Regions from separate parts of the Streptomyces sp. NPDC007917 genome, predicted to be linked through region 2. Evidence: riboswitches for the same ligand, from Rfam matches in the RefSeq annotation. Region 2 holds a riboswitch; each other region holds the start of a gene.
What was found. A riboswitch is a leader RNA that binds a small molecule or an ion and turns the genes downstream of it on or off. The one in region 2 is predicted to bind cobalamin.
Positions count from the first base shown of each region.

Region 1: linked by a shared signal. The riboswitch ahead of ACFZDL_RS02355 (ABC transporter substrate-binding protein) and the one ahead of ACFZDL_RS25520 (ribonucleoside-diphosphate reductase subunit alpha) in region 2 are both predicted to bind cobalamin.
Region 3: linked by a shared signal. The riboswitch ahead of cobN (cobaltochelatase subunit CobN) and the one ahead of ACFZDL_RS25520 (ribonucleoside-diphosphate reductase subunit alpha) in region 2 are both predicted to bind cobalamin.
Region 4: linked by a shared signal. The riboswitch ahead of ACFZDL_RS37080 (cobalamin biosynthesis protein) and the one ahead of ACFZDL_RS25520 (ribonucleoside-diphosphate reductase subunit alpha) in region 2 are both predicted to bind cobalamin.

Region 1 is NZ_JBIBKK010000001.1:553,554-559,388, forward strand. Features, by position in the region: gene ACFZDL_RS02340 (UDP-N-acetylglucosamine 1-carboxyvinyltransferase) at 1-866, shown strand, start outside; gene ACFZDL_RS02345 (ABC transporter ATP-binding protein) at 937-1,752, opposite strand; gene ACFZDL_RS02350 (iron chelate uptake ABC transporter family permease subunit) at 1,773-2,786, opposite strand; gene ACFZDL_RS02355 (ABC transporter substrate-binding protein) at 2,783-3,820, opposite strand; cobalamin riboswitch at 3,880-4,056, opposite strand; gene ACFZDL_RS02360 (histidine phosphatase family protein) at 4,185-4,763, shown strand; gene ACFZDL_RS02365 (CbtA family protein) at 4,806-5,570, opposite strand; gene ACFZDL_RS02370 (CbtB-domain containing protein) at 5,593-5,814, opposite strand.
Region 2 is NZ_JBIBKK010000013.1:55,436-61,270, forward strand. Features, by position in the region: gene ACFZDL_RS25515 (ribonucleotide-diphosphate reductase subunit beta) at 1-472, opposite strand, end outside; gene ACFZDL_RS25520 (ribonucleoside-diphosphate reductase subunit alpha) at 472-2,865, opposite strand; cobalamin riboswitch at 2,997-3,128, opposite strand; gene ACFZDL_RS25525 (FGGY-family carbohydrate kinase) at 3,446-4,924, opposite strand; gene ACFZDL_RS25530 (2-hydroxyacid dehydrogenase) at 5,010-5,835, opposite strand, start outside.
Region 3 is NZ_JBIBKK010000004.1:211,536-217,370, forward strand. Features, by position in the region: gene cobN (cobaltochelatase subunit CobN) at 1-2,904, opposite strand, end outside; cobalamin riboswitch at 2,935-3,095, opposite strand; gene ACFZDL_RS09435 (nitrite reductase) at 3,159-4,937, shown strand; gene ACFZDL_RS09440 (precorrin-8X methylmutase) at 4,934-5,575, shown strand; gene ACFZDL_RS09445 (precorrin-2 C(20)-methyltransferase) at 5,572-5,835, shown strand, end outside.
Region 4 is NZ_JBIBKK010000027.1:54,121-59,955, reverse strand. Features, by position in the region: gene ACFZDL_RS37090 (putative cobaltochelatase) at 1-329, opposite strand, end outside; gene ACFZDL_RS37085 (cobyric acid synthase) at 326-2,032, opposite strand; gene ACFZDL_RS37080 (cobalamin biosynthesis protein) at 2,035-3,264, opposite strand; cobalamin riboswitch at 3,402-3,538, opposite strand; gene ACFZDL_RS37075 (hypothetical protein) at 3,706-3,963, opposite strand; gene ACFZDL_RS37070 (inorganic phosphate transporter) at 3,976-5,238, opposite strand; gene ACFZDL_RS37065 (class II aldolase/adducin family protein) at 5,583-5,835, shown strand, end outside.

The DNA of each region.
Region 1 (5,835 bases), on a different contig from region 2:
TGGACCGCGAGGTGGCCCCCACCCGCGCGATCGTGCTGACCGAGCGCGGCGACACGGTCACCGAGAACGCGCTGCTGGCCGCGGCCCGGCACGACGGCGTCACCGTGATCCGCAACGCCTCCCCCAACTACATGGTCCAGGATCTGTGCTTCTTCCTGGAGGAGTTGGGGGTCAAGGTCGAGGGAATAGGGACCACCACGCTCACCGTGCACGGCCTCGCCGAGATCGACCGGGACGTGGACTTCGCCCCGTCGGAGGACCCGGTCGAGGCGATGAGCCTGCTGGCCGCCGCGGTGGTGACGGAGTCGGAGCTGACGATCCGGCGGGTGCCGGTGGAGTTCCTGGAGATCGAGCTGGCCGTACTGGAGGAGATGGGCCTCGACCACGAGCGCAGCGCCGAGTACGCGGCGGACAACGGCCGTACGCGGCTGATCGATCTGACCGTGCGGCCCTCCAAGCTCCAGGCGCCCATCGACAAGATCCACCCGATGCCGTTCCCCGGCGTCAACATCGACAACGTGCCCTTCTTCGCGGCCATCGCCGCCTCCGCGCAGGGCTCCACGCTGATCCACGACTGGGTCTACGACAACCGGGCCATCTACCTGACCGAGTTGAACCGCCTCGGCGCCCACGTCAAACTCCTCGACCCGCACCGGGTTCTGGTCGAGGGCCCGACCCGGTGGCGGGCGGCCGAGATGATGTGCCCGCCGGCGCTGCGCCCCGCGGTGGTGGTGCTGCTGGCGATGATGGCGGCGCCGGGGACGTCGGTGCTGCGCAATGTGTATGTGATCAACCGGGGTTATGAGGACCTGGCGGAGCGGCTGAACTCGATCGGCGCGCAGATCGAGATCTTCCGCGACATCTGAGCCCGCTCCGGAGACCGGCCGCCGCCGCGCCCCGGCCGCCCCGGCCGCCCCGGCCGCCCCGGCCCGTCGCTCAGCCGGGCCGGGGCGGCTGTTGGGCCGCTCCGGCCCGCGGCGGCTGTTGGGCCGCGCGGCGCAGGAAGCGGATCACGGGGTGGCCCGGGCCGGTGGTGACCTCGGCGCGGACCGCGTAGACCCGCTCGATGAGGGCGGGGGTCAGGACCTCGGCCGGGGTGCCCTCCGCGACGGCGCGGCCGTCGCGGAGGACGAGCAGCCGGTCGCAGTACATCGCGGCGAGGTTGAGGTCGTGCAGGGCGATCACGGTGGTGACCGGGAGGCCCGCGACGAGGTCCAGCAGGTCGAGTTGGTGCTGGATGTCGAGGTGGTTGGTGGGTTCGTCGAGCAGGAGCTCGCGGGGCTCCTGGGCGAGGGCGCGGGCGATCTGGGCGCGCTGGCGTTCGCCGCCGGACAGGGTGTGCCAGGACTGGGCGGCCCGGTCGGTCAGTCCGGTGCGGGCCAGGGCCGCGGTGACGGCCTCGGCGTCGGCCGCCGTGGGCGGTGTCCAGGCGCGGCGGTGCGGGATGCGGCCGAGGGCCACGACGTCACGGACGGTCAGTTCGGTCCGGGTGTGGGCGTGCTGTTCGACGGTGGCGATGCGCCGGGCGATGGCGCGGCGGCCTGCCTCCGGCAGCGGGCGCCCGTCCAGGGTGACGACTCCGGAGGTGGGGGCGAGGACGCCCGCGAGCAGTCTGAGCAGCGTCGACTTGCCCGAGCCGTTGGGGCCGAGCAGTCCGACCGTCTCGCCGGGGCCGAGGGTCAGCGTGAGGCCGTCGACGGTGACCTTGCCGGCGGTACGGCGGCCGACCCGGTCCGCGCGCAGGCCGGTCATGCCTTGCTCCGGCGGGCCGGTCACGCCTTGCTCCGCCCGCGGTAGAGCACAGCCACGAACGCCGGTACGCCGATGAGGGACGTCACCACGCCCACCGGGACCTCCTGGGGATCGAGGGCGGTGCGGGCGAGGGTGTCCACCCACACCAGGAAGACGGCTCCGGTCAGCGCCGTGACGGGCAGGAGGCGGGCGTGGCCGGCGCCGGTGAGGGCGCGCGTGGCGTGCGGGAGGACCAGGCCGACGAAGCCGATCGCCCCGGCACAGCTGACCAGGGCGGCGGTGAGCAGCGCGGTCGCCGAGAGCAGGACCAGGCGGGTACGGGCGACCCGGACGCCGAGTCCGGCCGCCGCCTCGTCGCCGAAGGCGAACGCGTCCAGGGTGCGGGCGTATCCGAGGCAGACGGCGAGGACGGCGGCCAGGACGGCGGCGCAGAGCAGCACCTGCCCCCAGTCGGCGCCGGTGAGCGAGCCGAGCAGCCAGAACAGCACGGCCCGGGTGGTGTCGGCGTCGGCGGAGGTCAGCACGGTGAACGAGGTCAGCGCGGAGAACAGCTGCATGGCGGCCACCCCGGAGAGCACGACCCGGTCCGTGCTGCCGCCGAGCGTGTGGCTGAGCAGCAGCACCAGGGCGAAGGAGAGCAGGGCGCCGAGGAAGGCGCCCGCGGACAGGGACACCGCTCCGCCGCCCACGCCGAGCACGACCACGGCGACCGCCCCCGTGGACGCGCCGGAGGACACCCCGAGCACGAACGGATCGGCCAGCGGATTGCGCAGCAGCGACTGCATCACCGCCCCGCACACGGCGAGCCCGGCCCCGCACACGGCGGCGAGCAGGGTGCGCGGCATCCGCAGGTTCCACACGATGCCGTCCCGCAGCGGCGTCAGCGCGCTTACGCTCATGCCGAGATGGGCGGCGACGGAGGCCCACACATCCCCCGTGGAGATGTCGGCCGGCCCGATCGTCACCGCGACGGCGACCGATACGATCAGCGCGGCCGACCCGCCGCCGGTCAGCAGCAGCGTGCGGGCCCTCACGTGGCGAGCCCGAGGTCGCGCAGGCCCGCGGCGACCTTCTCGATCCCTTCGACCGTGCGGATGGACGGGTTCATCGCCTGCCCGCTCAGCAGCACGTACCGCTTCTTCTTCACGGCCGTCAGGTTGCGGGTGGCGGGGTTGCGCTCCAGGAAACGGATCTTGGCCTGGGCACTCTCGGCGGTCTGCTGCTTACGGGTCAGATCGCCGAGCACGATGACGTCGGGGTCGCGGTCGGCGACGGTCTCCCAGTTGATCTGGGGCCACTCGTCGTGGGTGTCGGCGAATGCGTTCTCCGCGCCGACCGCCCGCGTGATGGCGCCCGGCGCGCCGCAGCAGCCGGCCAGGTAGGGCGACTGGGAGTTGGCGAACCAGTACATGAGGGAGACACCGGAGGCGTGCAGCCCGGCGGTGGCCTTGCTGACCCGCGCCTTCAGCCCGGCGACGAGCTTCTTCCCCCGCTCCTCCACCCCGAACGCCCTGGCCAGGTCGGCAATCTCGCCGTAGACGGTGTCGAGGGTGAGGGGTGCGCCGCGCGCTCCGTCGCCACCGCTGTCGTTGTCCTTGCCCGCCGAGCAGTCGGAGGGGGAGACATACGTGGGCACGCCCAGCTTCTCGAACTGCTCGCGGGTGGCGACACCGCCCTTGCCGAGGGTGGAGACGAACGAGGAGGTGACGAAGTCGGGGTCGGCGTCCAGCACCTTCTCGAAGGAGGGCGCGTTGTCCGCCAGCCGCGGCACGGACGCGTTGGCCTTCTCCAGGCCCTTCATCACCGGGTCCGTCCAGGTCGCCGTACCGGCCATGCGGTCGGCGAGGCCGAGGGAGAGCAGGATCTCCGTGGTGCCCTGGTTGAGGGAGACGGCCCGCTCGGGGGCCGCCTTCAAGGTGACCTTGTGGCCACAGTTCTCGATGGTGCGCGGGTAGCCCGAACCGGCGGGCTTCCCGGCATCCGCGCCGCCTTGTGAGCCACCGCACGCGGTGAGCAGAAAGGCGGGGGCGAGCAGCAGAGCGGCGGGGCGAAGAGCGGTACGGAGCACGGGTTTGCCTCGGTGGTCGGGGCTCGTACGCGGAGCCTGGCCTGTGGACGACCGCCGCGCCGGGGCGCGGAGGTGCCAGCAGGTCTTCGGACTCGGGTTCGTCCGGACGAGGCGCCTTCCCGGTCTTCCAGTGGCGACGTGCCCCGCCCGTCCCCCTCACCGCTGCGCGTCAGTTCCGGATTCGCACCGGATTCCCTGGCCTCGGATGTGGCTCGACTGGCCCCCAGAGGCTACCAAGCCCGCCGTGCGGTCGGATATGTGGCTGCGGTCGGATATGTGGCAGGTGAGGGCCCACCGGTGGTTACGTGGGTGCCGTACCCGAGGGAGACTCGTGCCCCATGGCGCAGACAGCAGGAGTGACCGCGTGACCAGCCGTGTCATCTTCATCGCGGCCGCGATGAGCCCTTCGCTGCGCCAGGCCCGGTTCGACGACGGCACGGCCCCTCTCGAGGACGGCGGCGCGGCGCGGGCCCGCGCCGCGGCCGGGGTGCTGCCTCCGGCCGCTCGCGTCGTCACCTCCCCCGGCCTGCGCTGCCGGGAGACCGCAGCGGCGCTGGGGCTCGGCGCGGCCGAGCCCCGTGCGGAGCTGGCCGGCCTGGACGCGGGCCGCTGGCGGGGCCTCACCCTCGACGAGGTCGCTGCCGCCGAGCCGGAGTCGGTGGCCCGGTGGCTGGCCGACCCGGCGGCCGCGCCCCACGGCGGGGAGTCGGTGCGGGACATGTGCCGGCGGATCGGACGGTGGCTGGACACCGCGTCGCACACCGACGGCCATACGCTCGCCGTGGTGGAGCCGGACGTGGTGCGGGCCGTGGTGGTGCATGTGCTGGGCGCGCCCGCGGCGGCCTTCTGGCGTGCCGACGTTCCCCCGCTGACGGCGACCGGGGTCAGCGGACGGGCCGGACGCTGGAACCTCGGGCTGGGGCGGCCGCTCAATGGCCCCTGACAGGAGCGGCCGCCCCGGCGGGGGGTCAGGGAGACGGTCGCGTCACGGCCGGCCGGCGGCGGCGACCGTCGAGGCCGGGGCCCTGGTGGCGGGCTCAGGTCTCAGCAGACGCTCGGCCAGCTCGCCGAAGACGAGTCCGAACCCTCCCCACAACGCGACCTGGATGGCCAGCGCGGAGAGCCGGAACCGCCACAGCACGGTGGCCGGGAAATCGGCGGGCACCTCGCCCACGGCCGGAAGGAACGCGTACGCCAGGCCGATGGCCAGGGCGAAGGCGGCCACCGCGGCGACGGTGGCGTACCAGGTGCCCAGTTTCGGGGCGAGCCGCTTGCCGAGGATGGTCGCCGCGATCGCGAGGAGCACGCTGAGCACCATCATCAGGAGGTACAGATTGGTCCGCTCGCCGAGGGTGTCGGGGTTGCCGACGGCGGGCGGATTGGCCGGGTACTTCAGGAACGGCACGACGTAGACCGCGAGCAGGGCGCAGCCGGACAGCAGCAGCGCGGTGGCCCGCGGGGTGAAGCGGCCGACGCGGCCCAGGGCGAAGCAGTAGGCGAGGGCGGCGATGCCGCCGAAGGCGACCCCGTAGATCAGCACACCGGTGGCCAGGCCGGCGGTGGACTGCAGGCTGCGGGAGACGAGTTCGACCTCGTGGTGATGCGCCGGGGCGTGGGACTCCTCGAAGCCGATCGCCTTGTCGACATTCGGTTCCCCAAGGAGATAGGCGACGATCAGGGCGAGCACGCCGGCCCCGAGGCCGGCGAGCATGCCACGGACGAGCAGATTCCGTACCGTTGCGGAATTCATGAGGGTGTCGGTGTCCCTGGCGTCAGTGGCAGGGGAAGCCGAGCAGGTGGCGGGCGTCGTGCACCCACTCGTGGACGTCCTCGCCGGAAACGACGGAGGTGGCGCCCTGTTCGGCGCCGACGAAGTACAGCAGGACCAGCATCAGGATGCCGAAGAACACCGCCCACGGAACGATCGCACCGATCGGCAACTTTGCCGGGAGAGCGGGGGTGGTGGCGGTCGGCTGAGCGACATGCTGTGCCATGGCAGGGCCTCCTTAGGGAGT
Region 2 (5,835 bases):
TCTTGTCGACCGAGTCGATCCAGCGGAAGCAGAATTCCGCCTTCTCCCTGATGGACGGGATGTTCTCCACCGCGGCGAACGCGGCGGCCCGGTCGTCCGGGTCGGGGAGGTAGGTGTCCAGCAGCGTCAGATAGAACTGGACGTGCACGGCCTCCTCGAAGAGCTGCCGGGACAGGTACAGCCGCGCCTCGGGCGAGTTGATGTGCTTGTAGAGGGTCAGCACCAGGTTGTTCGCGACGATCGAGTCGCCGGTCGCGAAGAAGGCGACCAGACGGCCGATCAGGTGCTGCTCGCCGGGGGAGAGCTTGGCGAGGTCGGCGACGTCCGAGTGGAGGTCGACCTCCTCCACGGTCCAGGTGTTCTTGATCGCGTCGCGGTAGCGGTCGTAGAAGTCCGGGTACCGCATCGGCCGCAGGGTGAGCTCGAACCCGGGATCCAGGAGGTTCTTGGCGCGTTCGGGTGCGGTGGTCATTACTGGCAGGCCTCGCAGGACTCGGGGTTTTCCAGGGAGCAGGCGATGACCTCGGGGTCGGTGGGCGCCTGCTGCACGGGGATGGTGGCGGGGGCGGCCGCGCGCGCCGACTGAGCGATCCGGGTCGCCGGGCGCGAGCGCAGGTAGTACGTGGTCTTGATGCCGCGCTTCCAGGCGTACGCGTACATCGAGCTGAGCTTGCCGATGGTCGGCGAGGCCATGAAGAGGTTCAGCGACTGGCTCTGGTCGAGGTACGGGGTGCGGGCGGCGGCCATGTCGATCAGGGCGCGCTGCGGGACCTCCCACGCGGTCCGGTACAGCTGCCGCACGTCCTCGGGCACCCAGGAGAAGTCCTGGACCGAGCCGTTGGACTCGCGCAGCGCCTCACGGCTCTGGGCGTCCCATACGCCGAGCTTCTTCAGGTCGTTCACCAGGTACGAGTTGACCTGGAGGAATTCACCGCTGAGCGTCTCGCGCTTGAAGAGGTTGGAGACCTGCGGCTCGATGCACTCGTACACGCCCGCGATCGAGGCGATCGTCGCGGTCGGGGCGATGGCCAGGAGCAGCGAGTTGCGCATGCCGGACTTGGCCATCCGCTCGCGCAGCGCCTGCCACCGCTCGGGCCAGGTCGCCACCGCGTCCGTGTAGTGGTCCGGGTGCAGCACGCCGCGCGCGGTGCGGGTGGCGGACCAGGCCGGGTGCGGGCCGTGGCGCTCGGCGAGCGCGCAGGACGCCTCGTACGCCGCGAGCATGATGCGCTCGGAGATCTGGGTGGACAGCTTCTGCGCCTCGGGCGAGTCGAAGGGCAGCCGCAGCCGGAAGAAGACGTCCTGCAGGCCCATCAGGCCGAGCCCCACGGGCCGCCAGCGGGAGTTGGACGCCCCGGCCTCCTGGGTGGGGTAGAAGTTGATGTCCACCACACGGTCGAGGAAGGTGACGGCGGTACGGACGGTCGCGTCCAGCCGCTCCCAGTCCATCTGTCCGTCCTCACCCAGGTGCGCGGCCAGGTTGACCGACCCCAGGTTGCACACGGCCGTCTCGCCGTCGTCCGTGACCTCCAGGATCTCGGTGCACAGGTTGGAGGAGTGCACGACCCGGCCGGGCTCGGCGGTCTGGTTGGCGGTGCGGTTGGCGGCGTCCTTGAAGGTCATCCAGCCGTTGCCGGTCTGCGCGAGGGTCCGCATCATCCGGGCGTACAGCTGGCGCGCCGGGACGGTCTTGACGGCGAGACCCTCCGCCTCGGCCTTCTTGTACGCGGCGTCGAACTCCTCGCCCCACAGGTCGACCAGCGCGGGCGCGTCGACCGGCGAGAACAGCGACCAGTCGGCGTCGGCCTCGACCCGGCGCATGAACTCGTCCGGGATCCAGTGCGCGATGTTGAGGTTGTGGGTGCGGCGGGCCTCTTCGCCCGTGTTGTCCCGCAGCTCCAGGAACTCCTCGATGTCCGCGTGCCAGGTCTCCAGGTACACACACGCCGCGCCCTTGCGCCGGCCGCCCTGGTTGACGGCGGCGACGGAGGCGTCGAGCGTGCGCAGGAACGGCACGATGCCGTTGGAGTGCCCGTTGGTGCCGCGGATCAGCGAACCGCGGGCGCGGATGCGCGAGTACGACAGCCCGATGCCGCCCGCGTGCTTGGAGAGCCGCGCGACCTGGTGGTAGCGGTTGTAGATCGAGTCCAGCTCGTCCAGCGGCGAGTCCAGCAGATAGCAGGACGACATCTGCGGGTGCCGGGTGCCGGAGTTGAACAGGGTGGGGGAGCTGGGCAGGTAGGACAGCGTGCTGGTGAGCCGGTAGAGCTCGGCGACGTCGTCCAGCGCCCGCTGCGAGTGGTCCTCGGCCAGCCCGCAGGCCACCCGCAGCAGGAAGTGCTGCGGCGTCTCGATCACCTGGCGGGTGATCGGGTGGCGGAGCAGATAGCGGCTGTGCAGCGTGCGCAGCCCGAAGTAGCCGAAGCGGTCGTCGGCGCCGTCGGCCAGCGCCCGCTCGACCAGCGCGTCGAGGCGGGCGGCGTGGGTGGTCACGAACTCGGCCGTGCCGTCCGCGATCAGGCCCTCGCGGTGCCCCACGGCCACCGAGGCCGAGAAGGAGACCGCGCCCTGCCCGGCCGCCTCCTCGGCGATGGCGAGGGTCAGCAGCCGCGCGGCGAGCTTCGAGTACTCGGGCTCCTCGGCGATCAGCCCGGCCGCCGCCTCGGTCGCGAGGGTGCGCAACTCCGCCTCGTCCGAGCCGGGATGGCGGCCGCGCAGGGCGGCGGCCGCGACCTTGCCGGGGTCGGTGGCGGGCAGGTCGGCGGTGAGCTCCGTCAGGGTCCGCAGCAGGGCGGTACCGGGCGCGTCGTCCGCTGCCTGAGTAGCCGCTGCCTCTGAAACCGGATCGGCTGGCGCGATGGTCACTGAAGTGCTCTCCCTCGCTCGGCTTGGGGCCTCACGGGGTGGTGGGCGATGGGCGCGTACGGGCATGCCGGGCCCCACGAGTTGGGTCGGCACACCGCGCAGCGTCCACCGGCCCAACCCGCGAGGCCCGGACGTATGAGACGGCCGTCGGCAGGTCCTCGGACTCGCGGGTACGCAAAAGCGTACGCGTAACACCGTTGCGGGACAGTTCCGGATTCCCACCGGATTCCCCTGCGGCGACAGCGAGCATGAGCATACATCTTGTGGTGGCGGGCGCACGCACCCCCACATGTTGTGTCGCGAGGTGGAGTGTTTCGTACAAATGTGCTAGTCAGTGCCGGACTTGGCGCGGTCTCGGCGTGCGCTTGGCACGGGCCCGCGGCGGGCCTGGCACGGGCCCGCGGCGGGCCTGGGGCAGGCCTGGCGCGGGCCCTGGGGCGGGTCCGGCACGGGTCCGTCAGGGCCCTGACGCGGCCCCGGCGCGGGCGGTCGGGCACGAGCCTGGCACGGGCCCGGTACGGGTCCGGCGCGGGCCCGCGATCGGATCCGCGATCGGGTCCGGCGCGGCGCCGGGCCGCCGTCAGGCGGGCGTCGTTGCCCGCCACTCCGCGAGGGTACGGGCCAGCCTGGCCCGGTAGTCCGCGTAGCCGCGCTCGTATGCCTCGGCGCGGTCCGCGTCCGGTACGACAGTACGCGAATCGGCTCGCCATTGTGCCGCGTCCACCGGGTCACCGAGCGCACGCCAGGCGACCGCGACCGCGCCGCGCGCCCCCACCTCGGGCTCGTCGGGGATGCGCACCGGCCGCCCGAGGACGTCCGCGAACAGCTGGGTCCAGGCGGCGGACCGGGTGCCGCCCCCGCACGCCGCGAGGCTCGCGGTCAGCCCCGCGGCCTCCAGGCAGTGGCGGGCGGCGTACGCCACTGCCTCGCAGACGGCCCGTACGGCGTCCGCGCGGCTCGTCGCGAGGGTCAGCCCGTCCAGCCGGCCCCGCGCGGCGGGCTCCACGAACGGGGCGCGCTCGCCCGCGTCGGACAGGAAGGGCAGCGCGGTCACCCCGCGCGCCCCCGGCGGGCTCTCGGCGAGCAGCGCGTCCAGGTCGGCGGTGGTGGCCCCGGTGAACTCCAGGACCCACTCCAGGGCCGCCGTGCCCACCATGGCGGGCATACCGCGCAGCCAGCGGTCCCGGTCGGGTACGCACAGCCACATGCCCGCCGGGTCGGCGGCCGGGTCGATCCGCGCGCTGTCGGTGAGGACCTGGCTGGCCAGCGTCGTGCCGACGATCAGCAGGCCGTCGCCCACCTCCTCGACCCCGCTGCCGATCGCGCAGGCCGGCAGGTCGTACGGGCCCGCGGTGACGGGCAGTCCGGCCGGCAGCCCGAGCAGCTTCGCGCCCGCCCCGTCCAGCCGCCGTACGGTGTCGGGCGCGGCGGGCGGCGGCAACAGCCGGGCATGTTCGGCGATTCCGCACGCTTCCAGGGCCTTGGGGACATACTCGCGCGTGGTCACGTCCAGGAAGGGCATGGACGCGTCCGAGGCGTCCACGCCGATGACGCCGGTGAGCCGCTGCGCCACCGCGTCCACGCAGTAGCCCGCGACCTCCGCGCGCGCCAGCGCCTCCGGCTCGTGGTCGGCCAGCCAGCGCAGCAGCGGCGCGTGGCAGCCGGGGAACACCCCGGAGCCGGTGAGCCGGTAGAGCTCGCGGATGGTGCCGTCCTCGCCCCAGCGGGCCACGGTGTCGTTCGCCCGGCCGTCCATCCACGAGATCGGCGGGCGCACCGCCCGGCCCGCCGCGTCGCGCAGCCACAGCCCGTCGCCCTGCCCGGTGAGCGCGAGCGCGACCGGGGCCGCAAGGCCCTGGGCGGCCAAGGCGGCGGTCACCTCGCGGACCACCTCGGCGACCGTGCGCAGCACGTCCTCCAGGTCCTGCTCGACCCGCCCGCCGGGCAGGCGGTTGAGCCGGCTGGGGCGGCTCGCGGCGGCCAGGGACCGGCCGTCGCGACCGAAGGCGACGGCCTTGGTGACGGAGGTGCCGACGTCGACTCCGAGGACGATGCTCATGCGTACGGCCCTCCTTGGGGGCGTCGACTGGGGGGTGCGGGGGCTGGTCGGTGCGGGACTGGTGGGTGCGAGGCCGGTGGGGGCGCTAGTTCGCGGGGTGGGCGAGCTTTTCGCCGCGCGCGTAGCGGCCGACCTCGGCGGCGGTGATGGAGGCCGCGCGGTGAGCGGTCTGCCGGGTGGCGCCGGCGAGGTGCGGGGTGGTGACGACATTGGGCGCGGAGTGCAGCGGCCAGTCCGCGGGCGGCGGTTCGAGGTCGTACACATCGAGGGCGAGGGCCCCGAGGCGGCCGGTGCGCAGCGCCTCCGGAAGCGGCGCGTAGTCCAGCAGGCCGCCGCGCGCGGTGTTCACCAGGACCGCGCCGGGCCGCATCCGGGCGATCCGGTCGGCGTCGATGAGCCCCTTGGTCTCGGGGGTGAGCCGGGCGTGCAGGCTCACCACGGAGCTGCGGGCGAGGAGTTCGTCGAGATCGACCGGTTCCACGCCGTCCGCGCGGGCGGTCTCCGGGTCGGTGTACGGGTCGGCGATCAGTACCCGGGCGCCGAACGCGCGCAGTACCCGGGCGACGATCCGGCCGATGGCCCCGTAGCCGACCAGCCCGACGGTCGCGCCGTCCAGCTCGATGCCGCCCTCCTCGTACGCGTAGAAGTCCCCGCGCCAGCGGCCGGCGCGCAGCTCGGCGTCGGCGGTCGGGATGCGGCGCATCGCGGCGAGCATCATGCCGATCGCGAACTCGGCGGCCGCGGTGGCGTTACGGCCGGGCGCGAAGCTGACGGCGACGCCCGCGCGGGTGGCCGCGGCCAGGTCGACGTTGACCGGGCCGCCGCGGGAGACCGCGACCATGCGCAGCTCGGGGCGGGCGGCGAAGACCCCGGCGGTGAACGGCGCCATCTGCGTCACACACACCTCGGCC
Region 3 (5,835 bases), on a different contig from region 2:
GGTGGTGGCGCGGCGCTCGTCGCCGTGCTCGGCGAGGTCGGCCTGGGCGTGGGCGCGGATGTAGTTGTCGTCGGGCTCGTCGAGGGAGGCGGCGAGGCGTACGGCGTCGTCGAGCAGCGCCACGACATGCGGGAACGCGTCGCGGAAGAAGCCGCTGATGCGCAGGGTGACATCGATCCTGGGGCGGCCCAGCTGGTCGAGGGTGACGGGTTCGAGTCCCGTGACGCGCCGCGAGGCGTCGTCCCACACCGGGCGGACGCCCAGCAGCGCCAGCGCTTCGGCCACGTCGTCGCCCGAGGTGCGCATCGCGCTGGTGCCCCACAGCGACAGGCCGACGGAGCGCGGCCAGGCGCCGTCGTTGTCGGCGCGGTAGCGCTCCAGCAGCGAGTCGGCGAGCGCCTGGCCTGTCTCCCAGGCCAGCCGGCTGGGCACGGCCTTGGGGTCGACGGAGTAGAAGTTACGGCCTGTCGGCAGGACGTTGACCAGGCCGCGCAGTGGCGATCCTGAGGGGCCCGCGGGCACGAAGCCGCCGTTCAGCGCGTGCACGGCGTGGTCGATCTCGTCGGTGGTGGCGGCCAGCCGCGGTACGACCTCGCGGGCGGCGAAGTCGAGGATCGCGGTCACCGCGTCGCGCTGCTCCTCGGGCAGCCCCAGACACGCCTTCTCGACGGCCTCCGGCGCCCAGTCGGCGTCCTCCATCGCCTGGACGAGGGCGCGGGCGCGGTCCTCCGCCTCGTCCGCGCCGGTGCGGGTGGCGGCCGACTCGTCGAGGCCAAGGGCCTCGCGCAGCCCGGGGAGCGCCGAGGTGCCGCCCCAGATCTGCCGGGCACGCAGAATGGCCAGGACGAGATTGACCCGCTCGGGGCCGGACGGGGCGGCGCCGAGGACATGCAGACCGTCGCGGATCTGGGCGTCCTTGACCTCGCACAGCCAGCCGTCCACATGCAGCAGGAAGTCGTCGAAGCCGTCGTCGTCCGGCCGGTCCTCCAGGCCGAGGTCGTGGTCGAGCCTGGCGGCCTGGATGAGGGTCCAGATCTGGGCGCGGATGGCGGGGAGTTTGGCCGGGTCCATCGCGGAGATGGCGGCGTACTCGTCCAGCAGCTGCTCCAGGCGCGCGATGTCGCCGTAGGAGTCGGCGCGGGCCATGGGCGGCACGAGGTGGTCGACGAGGGTGGCGTGCGCGCGGCGCTTGGCCTGGGTGCCCTCCCCCGGGTCGTTGACCAGGAACGGGTAGATCAGCGGCAGGTCGCCCAGCGCGGCGTCGGGGCCGCAGGCGGCGGACAGGCCCGCGTTCTTGCCCGGCAGCCACTCCAGATTGCCGTGTTTGCCCAGGTGCACCATGGCGTCGGCGCCGAAGCCGCCGTCGGCCCTGGGGGTGGCGATCCAGCGGTAGGCGGCCAGGTAGTGGTGGGAGGGCGGCAGGTCGGGGTCGTGGTAGATGGCGATCGGGTTCTCGCCGAAGCCGCGCGGCGGCTGGATGGCGACCAGGAGATTGCCCCGGCGCAGCGCGGCCAGCACGATCTCTCCCTCGGGGTCGCGGCTGGTGTCGACGAACATCTCACCCGGCGGCGGCCCCCAGTGCTCCTCGACCGCCTCGCGCAGCTCCTGCGGCAGCCTGGCGTACCAGCGGCGGTAGTCGGCGGCGGGGATCCGGACCGGGTTGCGGGCCAGCTGCTCCTCGGTGAGCCAGTCCTGGTCGTGGCCGCCCGCCTCGATGAGGGCGCGGATCAGCTCGTCGCCGTCGCCGGAGGCGAGGCCGGGCAGCGCCTCGGGCCCCTCCTCGGGGCCGAGGTCGAAGCCGTCCGCGCGCAGCCGGCGCAGCAAGGCGACGGCGCTGGCGGGCGTGTCCAGGCCGACGGCGTTGCCGATGCGGGAGTGCTTGGTGGGGTAGGCGGACAGGACGAGCGCGAGGCGCTTGTCGGCCGCCGGTATGTGGCGCAGCCGGGCGTGTCGTACCGCGATTCCCGCGACACGCGCGGCGCGCTCGGGGTCGGCGACATAGACGGGCAGGCCGTCCTCGTCGGTCTCCTTGAAGGAGAACGGCACGGTGATCAGCCGCCCGTCGAACTCCGGGACGGCGACCTGGGTCGCCGCGTCCAGGGGCGAAAGGCCCTCGTCGTTCTCCTCCCACGCGGCGCGCGAGCCGGTCAGGCACAGCGCCTGCAGCACCGGTACGTCCAGCGCGGCCAGCGCGCCCGCGTCCCACGCCTCGTCGTCGCCACCGGCCGAGGCCTCGGCGGGCCGGGTGCCGCCCGCGGCCAGCACCGTCGTCACCACCGCGTCGGCCTCGGCAAGGGCCTCCAGCAGCTCGGGCTCGGGCGCGCGCAGCGAGGCGACGTACAGCGGCAGCGGGCGGCCCCCGGCGTCCTCGACGGCCTGGCACAGCGCCTCCACGAAGGCGGTGTTGCCGCTCATGTGGTGGGCGCGGTAGTAGAGCACGGCGACCCGCGGCCCGGTGACGTCCTCGCGTACGGTGCGCTCCAGCGGGCCCCACGAGGGCGCGGGCGCGGGCGGCTCGAAGCCGTGACCGGTCAGCAGGACGGTGTCGGACAGGAACCGGGCCAACTGGCCGAGGTTGCCGGGCCCTCCGTGTGCGAGATAGGCATGGGCCTCGGCGGCGATCCCGACCGGAACGGTGGAGGCCTCCATGAGCTGGGCGTCCGGGGCCTGTTCGCCGGTCAGGACCACGACCGGGCGGTCCCCGCCGAGGAGCGTGTCGAGCCCTTCCTGCCAGGCGCGCACCCCGCCGAGCAGCCGTACGACGACGAGTTCGACGCCGTCGAGGAGCGCGGGCAGGTCGTCCAGCGGGAGCCGGGCCGGGTTGGCGAGCGAAAAGGGCACCGGGGTCTGTGCCGCGCGGGCACTGAGCAGGTCGGTGTCGGACGTCGACAGCAGCAGGATCATGCGACGGCAGGCCTTCCTCGGGGTCCGCGCCCCGGGCGGGTTGAAGACGGCGGGAGTTCCTGGCTCGCGCGGCCGTCGCATACCGGCTGCCGCGCTCACAGTGGCGGGACCGCGCCGGATTTCCACCGGCTTCCTACCCTTTTTGCCGTCTTGTGTGGTGGCGGGCCGGGACCGACCCGCCGGTGAGCATAGTAGGCGCTCCTGACCTGCCGTGGGGCGGTGAGCGGGAGGCGATCGTCGGTATGCTCGCCGCCATGCCCCTCCCCCCGACAACCGCCCCACCAGGGGACGAAACCACCGTGCGCGGTCGCACCGACGCCTGCCCGGGGGCGCTGCGCCTGCACCCGGCGGACGACGGCGCGCTGGCCCGGGTACGCGTTCCGGCCGGGCTCCTGACGGCGCGTCAGGCCCTCGTGCTGTCGCTCGCGGCCGAGGAGTTGGGGGACGGCCGGCTGGACCTCACCTCCCGGGGCAATCTTCAGCTGCGCGGTCTCGACGCGGGGTGCGCGGCCGGGCTCGCGGAGCGGCTGCGGACGGCCGGACTGCTCCCGTCGGACCGGCACGACCGGGTGCGCAACGTCGTGGCGTCCCCGCTGTCCGGGCTGGACGGGGCGGGGTACGCGGACGTCTCGGCGTGGGCGAGGGAGCTGGACGCCCTGCTGTGCGACGACGAGCCCGAGGGTTCCGGATTCGCCGAACTGGCGCAGCTCTCGGGCCGGTTCCTGTTCGCGCTCGACGACGGGCGGGGCGATGTGGCGGCGCTGGGCGCGGATGTGACATTGATCGCAGCACCGGACGGCGAGGCGCTGCTGCGGCTTGGCTCCGCCGGGGGCCATGAACCGGCCGCCCCGGGCACGCGCCCGGACCCCGGGGAGTGCGCGGCAGATGCCCGCGGCGCGCCGGGTGCGCCCGGCGTGGCGGACAGCTGCGGCGCGGCGGACACTCCTGGCCCGGCGGACGCCCGCGGCACGACGGCCGTCCCGGCACGCCGGGACGGCCGGGCGGAGCCCGATGGCGACACGCCGGACCCTGCGCGGCCCCTCGCCCACCCCGGCCCCCCGCACGGACCCGGGAACGGCGGTCCGGAGGCCTCGTCCAGGCCGGGCGGCGGGACCGTAGGCGCTGAGCTCCGGGTGCGGGCCGAGGACGCGCCTCGTGCGGCGGCGGTGGCCGCCGTGGCGTTTCTCGACGCGGTGCGCGCGAGTGGCACGCGGATCTGGCGCGTCCGTGAGCTGCCGGCCCGACACGCCGTGACGGCGGACGGGTTGGCGCGGCGACTCGCCGAAGCGGGGGTCCGGTTCGCGGGCCTCGGTCCTGTCTCCGGGGTCGCTGGGGCGCAGACCTCGGCGACTGACGCCGCAGGGGTCCACAGTGGCAGCGAGCGCCCCGCCGTGGCCGGTCCCACGTACGGCCCGCCGCCGGCCACGGGGCGAGGCGTCGCGGGCACGCGGGGGCCGGGAAGCCAGGAGCCGCCCGCGATCGGGCTCGTCGCCGGGCCGGACGGGCGGTGCGCGGTGTCGATCGCCGCTCCGCTGGGGCGGCTCAGCGCCGCTCAGTGGCGGCTGCTCGCCAAGGTCGCCTCCCAGGGCGGCTCGGGCGAGCTGCGTGTGACACCCTGGCGCGGCGTGGTGCTGCCCGGTTTCTCCCCGGACGGCGCCGAAGCCGCGCTGCGGGAGCTCGCCGACGCCGGGCTGGTGACCGCGCCGGACTCCCCCTGGCTCGGGGTCGGCGCGTGTACGGGCCGACCGGGCTGCGCCAAGTCCCTGGCCGATGTGCGTGCCGAGGCGGGGCGCGCGGTGGCGGGCGGGGCGTCCGGCAACGGCCTACCGGGCCGGCCGCGGGGCCGGCTGCCTGCGTATTTCTCCGGCTGCGAGCGGCGCTGCGGCCACCCCGGCGGCCGGTGGGTCGACGTACTGGCGACGGGCGACGGCTACCAGGTCACCGTACGAGGCGCCACAGGGGCCGCGCGGGGCGTGGACGTGACAGCAGAGCAAGTGGCCGGCGCCGTGGCGGCGGCCCGTGGAACGACATGATCGAGGACACAGTGTTCGACTACGAGAAGGACGGCGCGGCCATATACCGCGCCTCCTTTGCCACCATCCGCGCCGAGGCCGACTTGGGCGCTCTGCCCGCCGACGTCAGCCAGGTCGCGGTGCGGATGATCCACGCCTGCGGGATGGTCGACCTCGTCCAGGACCTCGCGTACACCCCCCAGGTGGTCGCCCGCGCCCGCGCCGCCCTGCGCGCCGGCGCGCCCGTGCTCTGCGACGCGCACATGGTGGCCAGCGGCGTCACCCGCAAGCGGCTGCCCGCGGACAACGACGTGGTGTGCACCCTGTCCGACCCCACCGTTCCCGAACTGGCCCGCAAGATGGGCACCACGCGCAGCGCCGCCGCACTGGAGCTGTGGCGGGACCGGCTGGAGGGCGCGGTGGTGGCCATCGGCAACGCGCCCACGGCGCTGTTCCGCCTGCTGGAGATGGTCGAGACGGGCGCGCCGCGCCCGGCCGCCGTCATCGGCGTCCCGGTCGGCTTCATCGGCGCCGCCGAGTCCAAGGACGCGCTGGCCGGGCATCCGGCCGCGCTCGACCACCTGGTGGTGCGCGGCCGGCGTGGCGGCAGCGCCATCGCCGCGGCCGCGGTCAACGCGATTGCGAGCGAGGAAGAGTGAGCGAGCAGCACACCGGCCGGCTCTACGGCGTGGGTCTTGGCCCCGGCGATCCCTCGCTGATGACCGTACGCGCCGTGGAGGTCATCGCCGAGGCCGATGTCGTCGCGTACCACAGCGCCCGGCACGGCCGCAGCATCGCGCGCTCCATCGCCGAGCGCCATCTGCGGCCCGACCACATCGAGGAGCGGCTGGTCTACCCGGTCACCACCGAGGCCACCGACCACCCCGGCGGCTACCGCGGCGCGATGGAGGAGTTCTAC
Region 4 (5,835 bases), on a different contig from region 2:
TCCAGCGCCCCGACCAGCCGGTCCTCGGAGGCGCCGACCGGCAGCTCGACCATCCGGGCGGGCCGCGGGGTGCCGGTGCCCGGCTCGTGCGGGCCGTCCGGGCAGCCGGGGTCGGGCGCGGCGGGGTCGCAGGAGAACCGGCAGCCGGCCACCACGTCGATGCCGGGCAGCAGGGCGGCGAGCGCCCGTACCGCCGTCGACTTCGCGGTGCCCTTCTCGCCGCGCACCAGTACCCCGCCGACGGCCGGTGACACGGCGTTGAGCAGGAGCGCCAGCCGCAGGTCGGCCATCCCGACGAGCGCGGTGAACGGGTAGGGGGCGGCGGTCATGCGGGGGTACCTCCTGCGGTGTGGGCGCGGTGGTGGTCGTCCGGGCGGGGCGGAAGGGACGGCGCATCCACGGACGCGGTCTCCGCCGACGCGGTCTCCACGGACGCGGCCTCCGCCGACGCGGCTGGAGGGGGCAGCGGCGGCCCGGGAGGCTGGGGCGGCGCGCCCGGCGGGACGAAGGGCAGCCCGTCGGGTACGCCGTTCTCGATCAGGCGCAGCAGCGCGTCCGTGTCCGCGTGCTCCTCGATCAGGTCGCCCAGCCGGTCGAGCTGCTCCTCGCGCAGTTCCCCGAAGCTGGTGTCGGGCGCGGGGACGAACGCCCGGCCCGCCGCGTCCGCGACCCGCCGCAGGAAGGCGCGCCGGAAGCCGTCGCTCTCCAGCGAGCCGTGCCAGTGCGTGCCCCACACCGAGCCGACCCGGCAGCCGTCCAGGAAGGGTTCGTCCGCACCGTCCAGCAGCTCGGCGACCCCGTGGTGGATCTCGTAGCCCTCCACCCGCTCGCCCAGCGCCTCGCCGACCGGCCGGGCCAGGGTCTTGTGCACCGCGAACCGCACCCGCACCGGCAGCAGCCCGAGCCCCTCGACGGTTCCGGCGCGCGATTCGACCTCGTCCTCGATGCGTTCGCCGAGCATCTGGAAGCCGCCGCAGATGCCCAGCACCGGCCGGCCCTCCGCCGCCCGCCGTGCGATCGCCGCGGCCAGCCCTCGCTCGCGCAGCCACGCCAGCGCCCGTACGGTGCCGCGGGTGCCGGGCACCACCACCAGATCGGCGTCGGCCAGCTCCTCCGGCCGGTCCACGAACCGCACGACCACGCCCGGCTCCGCGGCCAGCGCGTCCACGTCCGTGAAGTTCGACATGAGCGGCACGGCGGCGACGGCGACCCGCAGGATGTCCGCGCCGTGCGGCGGTGCGACGACGCTCTCGCGCACCGCCCCGCGCAGCGACACCCGCAGCCCGTCCTCCTCGTCGATGCCGAGTCCGTGCGCGTACGGCAGCACTCCCATGGTCGGGCGGCCCGTCAGGCCGCGCAGCATCGCAAGGCCCGGTTCGAGCAGGGTCACATCGCCGCGGAACTTGTTCACCAGATAGCCCGCGACAAGCCGCTGGTCGGCCTCGGAGAGCAGCGCGGTCGTGCCGAAGAACGACGCGAAGACGCCGCCGCGGTCGATGTCCCCGACCACGACGACCGGCAGCCGGGCGGCGCGGGCGAGCCCCAGGTTGACGATGTCGGTGCGGCGCAGATTGATCTCGGCGGGGCTGCCCGCGCCCTCGCAGATCACCGCGTCATGGGTGCGCCGCAGCTCGGCCAGGCATTCGGTGACGGTTCCCAGCAGCGCCTCCTGGCGCCCTGCGTGGTAGCCACGCGCGCTCAGCTCGCCCACCGGCTTGCCCAGCAGCACCACCTGGCTGCTGCGGTCGCTGCCGGGTTTGAGCAGGACGGGGTTCATCAGCGCGCTCGGCTCGACGCGGGCGGCGGCGGCCTGCATGGCCTGGGCGCGGCCGATCTCCGCCCCGTCCCGGGTGACGAAGGAGTTGAGCGACATGTTCTGCGCCTTGAAGGGCGCGACTTTGACGCCCTTACGGCTGAGCCACCGGCAGATCCCGGCGGTGACGACGCTCTTGCCCGCGTCCGAGGTCGTGCCCGCGACGAGCAGCCCGCCGCCCGGCGTGCTCCCGGAGCCTGTGCCATCTGTCCCGCTCATCCTCAGTCCCTCCCCGCGGCCGGGGGCCGCGCCGTCGCCGGGCCGTACGCGGCGCCCGCGGCCCCGGGAGCCCGCAAGGACCGTGCCCCGCGGGCGAGCGCGCCATGTGGGGCGCGGCCGGGGCGTACGGGCGCGCCGGGCCGCGCGGCCGGGAAGGGCCCCGTACGCGCCGGCCGCAGCGCGCCCGCGGCCAGCCGGGCCGCGAGGGACACGCCGAGCGCCAGGGCGCCGACGCGCCGCGACAGCCGTACGGCCCGCTCGATGTCGGCCGCCTCGACCGGCCGCCCTCCGGGGTTGAGCACCGGCCGGTGCTCGACGCGGCCGCCGTAGGCGAGGGTGCCGCCCAGCCGTACGCCGAGCGCGCCCGCGAACGCGGCCTCCACGGGGCCCGCGTTGGGGCTGGGGTGGCGGTGGCCGTCGCGCCGCCAGGCGCGCCACGCGCCGCGCGGATCGGGCCCGGCGAGGGCGGCCAGCGCCGCGGTGAGCCGCGCGCCGGGCCAGCCGGCGAGGTCGTCAAGACGGGCCGAGGCCCAGCCGAAACGCCGGTAGCGCGGCGACTTGTGGCCCACCATGGCGTCCAGAGTGTTGACGGCCCGGAAGCCGACCAGGCCCGGCACCCCGCCGACGGCCCCCCACACCAGCGCGCCCACCACGGCGTCCGAGGTGTTCTCGGCGACCGACTCGACGACCGCGCGCGCGATCTGAGTCTCGTCCAGCGCCTGCGGATCGCGCCCGCACAGATGCGGCAGCCGCCGCCGGGCGGCGTCGAGATCCCCGGCGGCCAGCGCACGGCCGACGGCCCGCGCCTCCCGGCCCAGCGTCGTCCCGCCGAGCACGGCCCAGGTGGCGGCGGCGGTCAGCATGGTCCGCGCGGTGGGGGAGGGGAGCCCGGGGGCGGAGGATTCCGCGGCGGCGCTCCCCAAGACGGGACGCCCCGAGCGTTTCAGAACAGGGCTGCCCAGAGCGAGGCGTTCCAAGGGGGTCGGCATGGGTCGTCCCAAGGCCCGTACGGCGCGCATCGACAGCGCGGCGCCCGCCGCCGCGCCGCCCGCGCACAGCGCGGTGTGGAGAGCCCCGGAGCCGCGGTGGTCGCGCCACAGCAGCCGCTCGACGGCCAGGGCGGCGCGCCCGAACGCCGCGACGGGGTGGCCGCGACGCGGATCGCCCAGGGCGAGATCGCCGAGAAAGCCGAGGGCGGCGCCGCACGCGTAGGAGGCGTGATCGGCACGCATCGTCAGTCCGCCGTCTTGCCCCGGGGCGTCGGGACGTGGCGGAGGGGCCGCGGGCGGGTCGGCGGTACGGCGGTGCCGGGCATGGCGGTATGTCCTCACTCAGGGTCCGCGCCCTGGTTCGACGTGACCGGCGGTGAGAGTCTCCTGGCTCCCGGATCCGCGTCTCTCCCGGTCTTCCAGCCTCCGTGTGGATGGCCGTGACCCGTACAGGCGATGGGAGAGCGCTCCCCGGTGACAGTGGCGGGACCGCGCCGGATTCTCACCGGCTTCCTCTCCTGCCGCCGTTTGGCTCGGGAAGTCCACCATGGGCCGCGAATGGCCGTCAACTCGCGAATGCCCCACCCTGCGTGAGTGTGCCGAGGAGCACATGCCACGGCCGCCGGACCGGAACGCGCGGGTAGGCGCGGACCGGCCCGGCGGCCGTGAGTGGGCCGAGCGGAGTCAGGCCACGATCAGATTGATGCCGTACACCACGGCCGCCGCGCACAGCGCGAAGCAGAGGTACGCGCCGGCGCGCGCGGGGCCGAGGGCGGCGCCCGCCGGGGCCGAGGCGGTGGAGGCGGCGTTCGGGCCCGCCTCCGCCTGCTGCGGCTTACGAGAGGTGCCGAGGATGCCGAGGGTGAAGACGCCCACGAAGCCGACGGTCACCGCGAGGCTGATGCCGAAGACCTGGCCGAGGGCCGCCCAGTCGATGCTCATCGCGTTACTTCCTTAGCTGGTGCTGCCGGTGGCCGCGGACGCGCCGGCCGGGGTGGCGGAGGAGGAGGTGGCGGAGGAGGCGGCGGCAGCGGCAGGGGTGGGCGGCGGGGCCACGGCCTGGAGGGCGGCCGTGACGACGCCCACCGGCTCGGCCGGCAGCGCCGCGCCCTCGTCGATGTCGTTGACGTTGGTGTGGTCGACGGGCTTGCGGCGCGAGGCCGCCCAGATCCCGGCGCAGGCGGCGACCGCGAGCACGGCGACCGCCGTGACGCCCCAGTCGCCCTGGTCCGCCAGCAGCGCCGCGCCGCCCGCGACGAGGCCCGCGGCGGGCAGGGTGAGCACCCAGGCGAGGACCATGCGGCCCGCGGTGGACCACCGCACCACACCGCCCCTGCGGCCGACCCCCGCGCCCATCACGGCGCCCGAGCAGACCTGGGTGGTGGAGAGCGCGAAGCCGATGTGGGACGAGGCGAGGATGACGGTCGCGGCACCGGTCTGGGCGGCGAAGCCCTGCGGCGGCTGGATGTCGGTGATGCCCTTGCCCATGGTGCGGATGATGCGCCAGCCGCCCAGGTACGTACCGAGGGCGATGGCCAGGCCCGCGGAGACGATGACCCACAGCGGCGGGTCGGAGTCGGGCGCGATCACGCCGCCGGTGATCAGCGCGAGGGTGATGACCCCCATGGTCTTCTGGGCGTCGTTGGTGCCGTGGGCGAGGGAGACCAGCGCGGCCGAGGCGATCTGCCCGGCGCGGTAGCCCTTCGCGGTCTCCTGGGCGTCGCGGCCGCGGGCCAGCCGGTAGGTGAGGCGGGTCGCGACCAGGGCGGCGACCCCGGCCACGATCGGGGCGGCCACGGCCGGGATCAGGACCTTCATGACGATCTTGTCGCTGTTGACCCCGTCCATGCCGACGGAGACCAGGGTCGCGCCGATGAGGCCGCCGAAGAGGGCGTGCGAGGAGCTGGAGGGCAGCCCGGCCAGCCAGGTCAGCAGGTTCCACAGGATCGCGCCGACCAGCCCCGCGAAGATCACTTCAGGGCGGACCCCGGAGTCCTCGTCGATGATCCCTCCGGAGATCGTCTTGGCGACCTCCACGGAGAGGAACGCGCCGACGAGATTGAGGACCGCCGACATCGCCACCGCGATCCGGGGACCGAGAGCCCCCGTGGAGATGGTGGTCGCCATGGCATTGGCCGTGTCGTGGAAGCCGTTCGTGAAATCGAACACCAAGGCCGTGACGATCACGATCCCAATGAGAAGCGTGATGTGTTCCATCGAACTCCTTCGTGGGGGAATGCGATCCCCGAACTTGGCGACACGGAGCGCCGCCATGTGGCTACCGTCCGTAGTGCACCTTGGCCGTCGTGAGGCCACCGAGGCGGCCGCACAAGAAGTCCCCTCCGGTTGGGAGGGGGAGGATGCGCGCACCCCCGGGTGATCGGTGTGACCACCAAAGGGTGTGGCCACGACGGTAAGGACGTGGGGTGAACGGAAGGTGAACTGAGGTGGGCTCGGGGGTGACGCACCTGCGGGAAGGCGGCACCGATGATCCTCTCGCCCCGCCCCGATGCGTACACGGCGGCTCGCCTGCCATGATCGGCGCCCGGAGGTGAGGGATCGTGACGAAGCCGGAGACCGCACGACCGTTTGGACCCGGGGAGCGACATGACCTGCGGGAGGCCTGGGAGCGGGTGGTGGAGACGGCCCGCAGGACGGTCGCCGACGGCCTGGTCGTCGGCACCTCGGGCAATGTCTCGGCCAGGGTCGGCGACATCGTCCTGGTGACCCCGAGCGGCGTCCCGTACGACCGGCTCGGCCCGGATGACGCGGTCGGCGTCGACCTGCACGGGCGCCAGGTGATCGGCGAGCTGG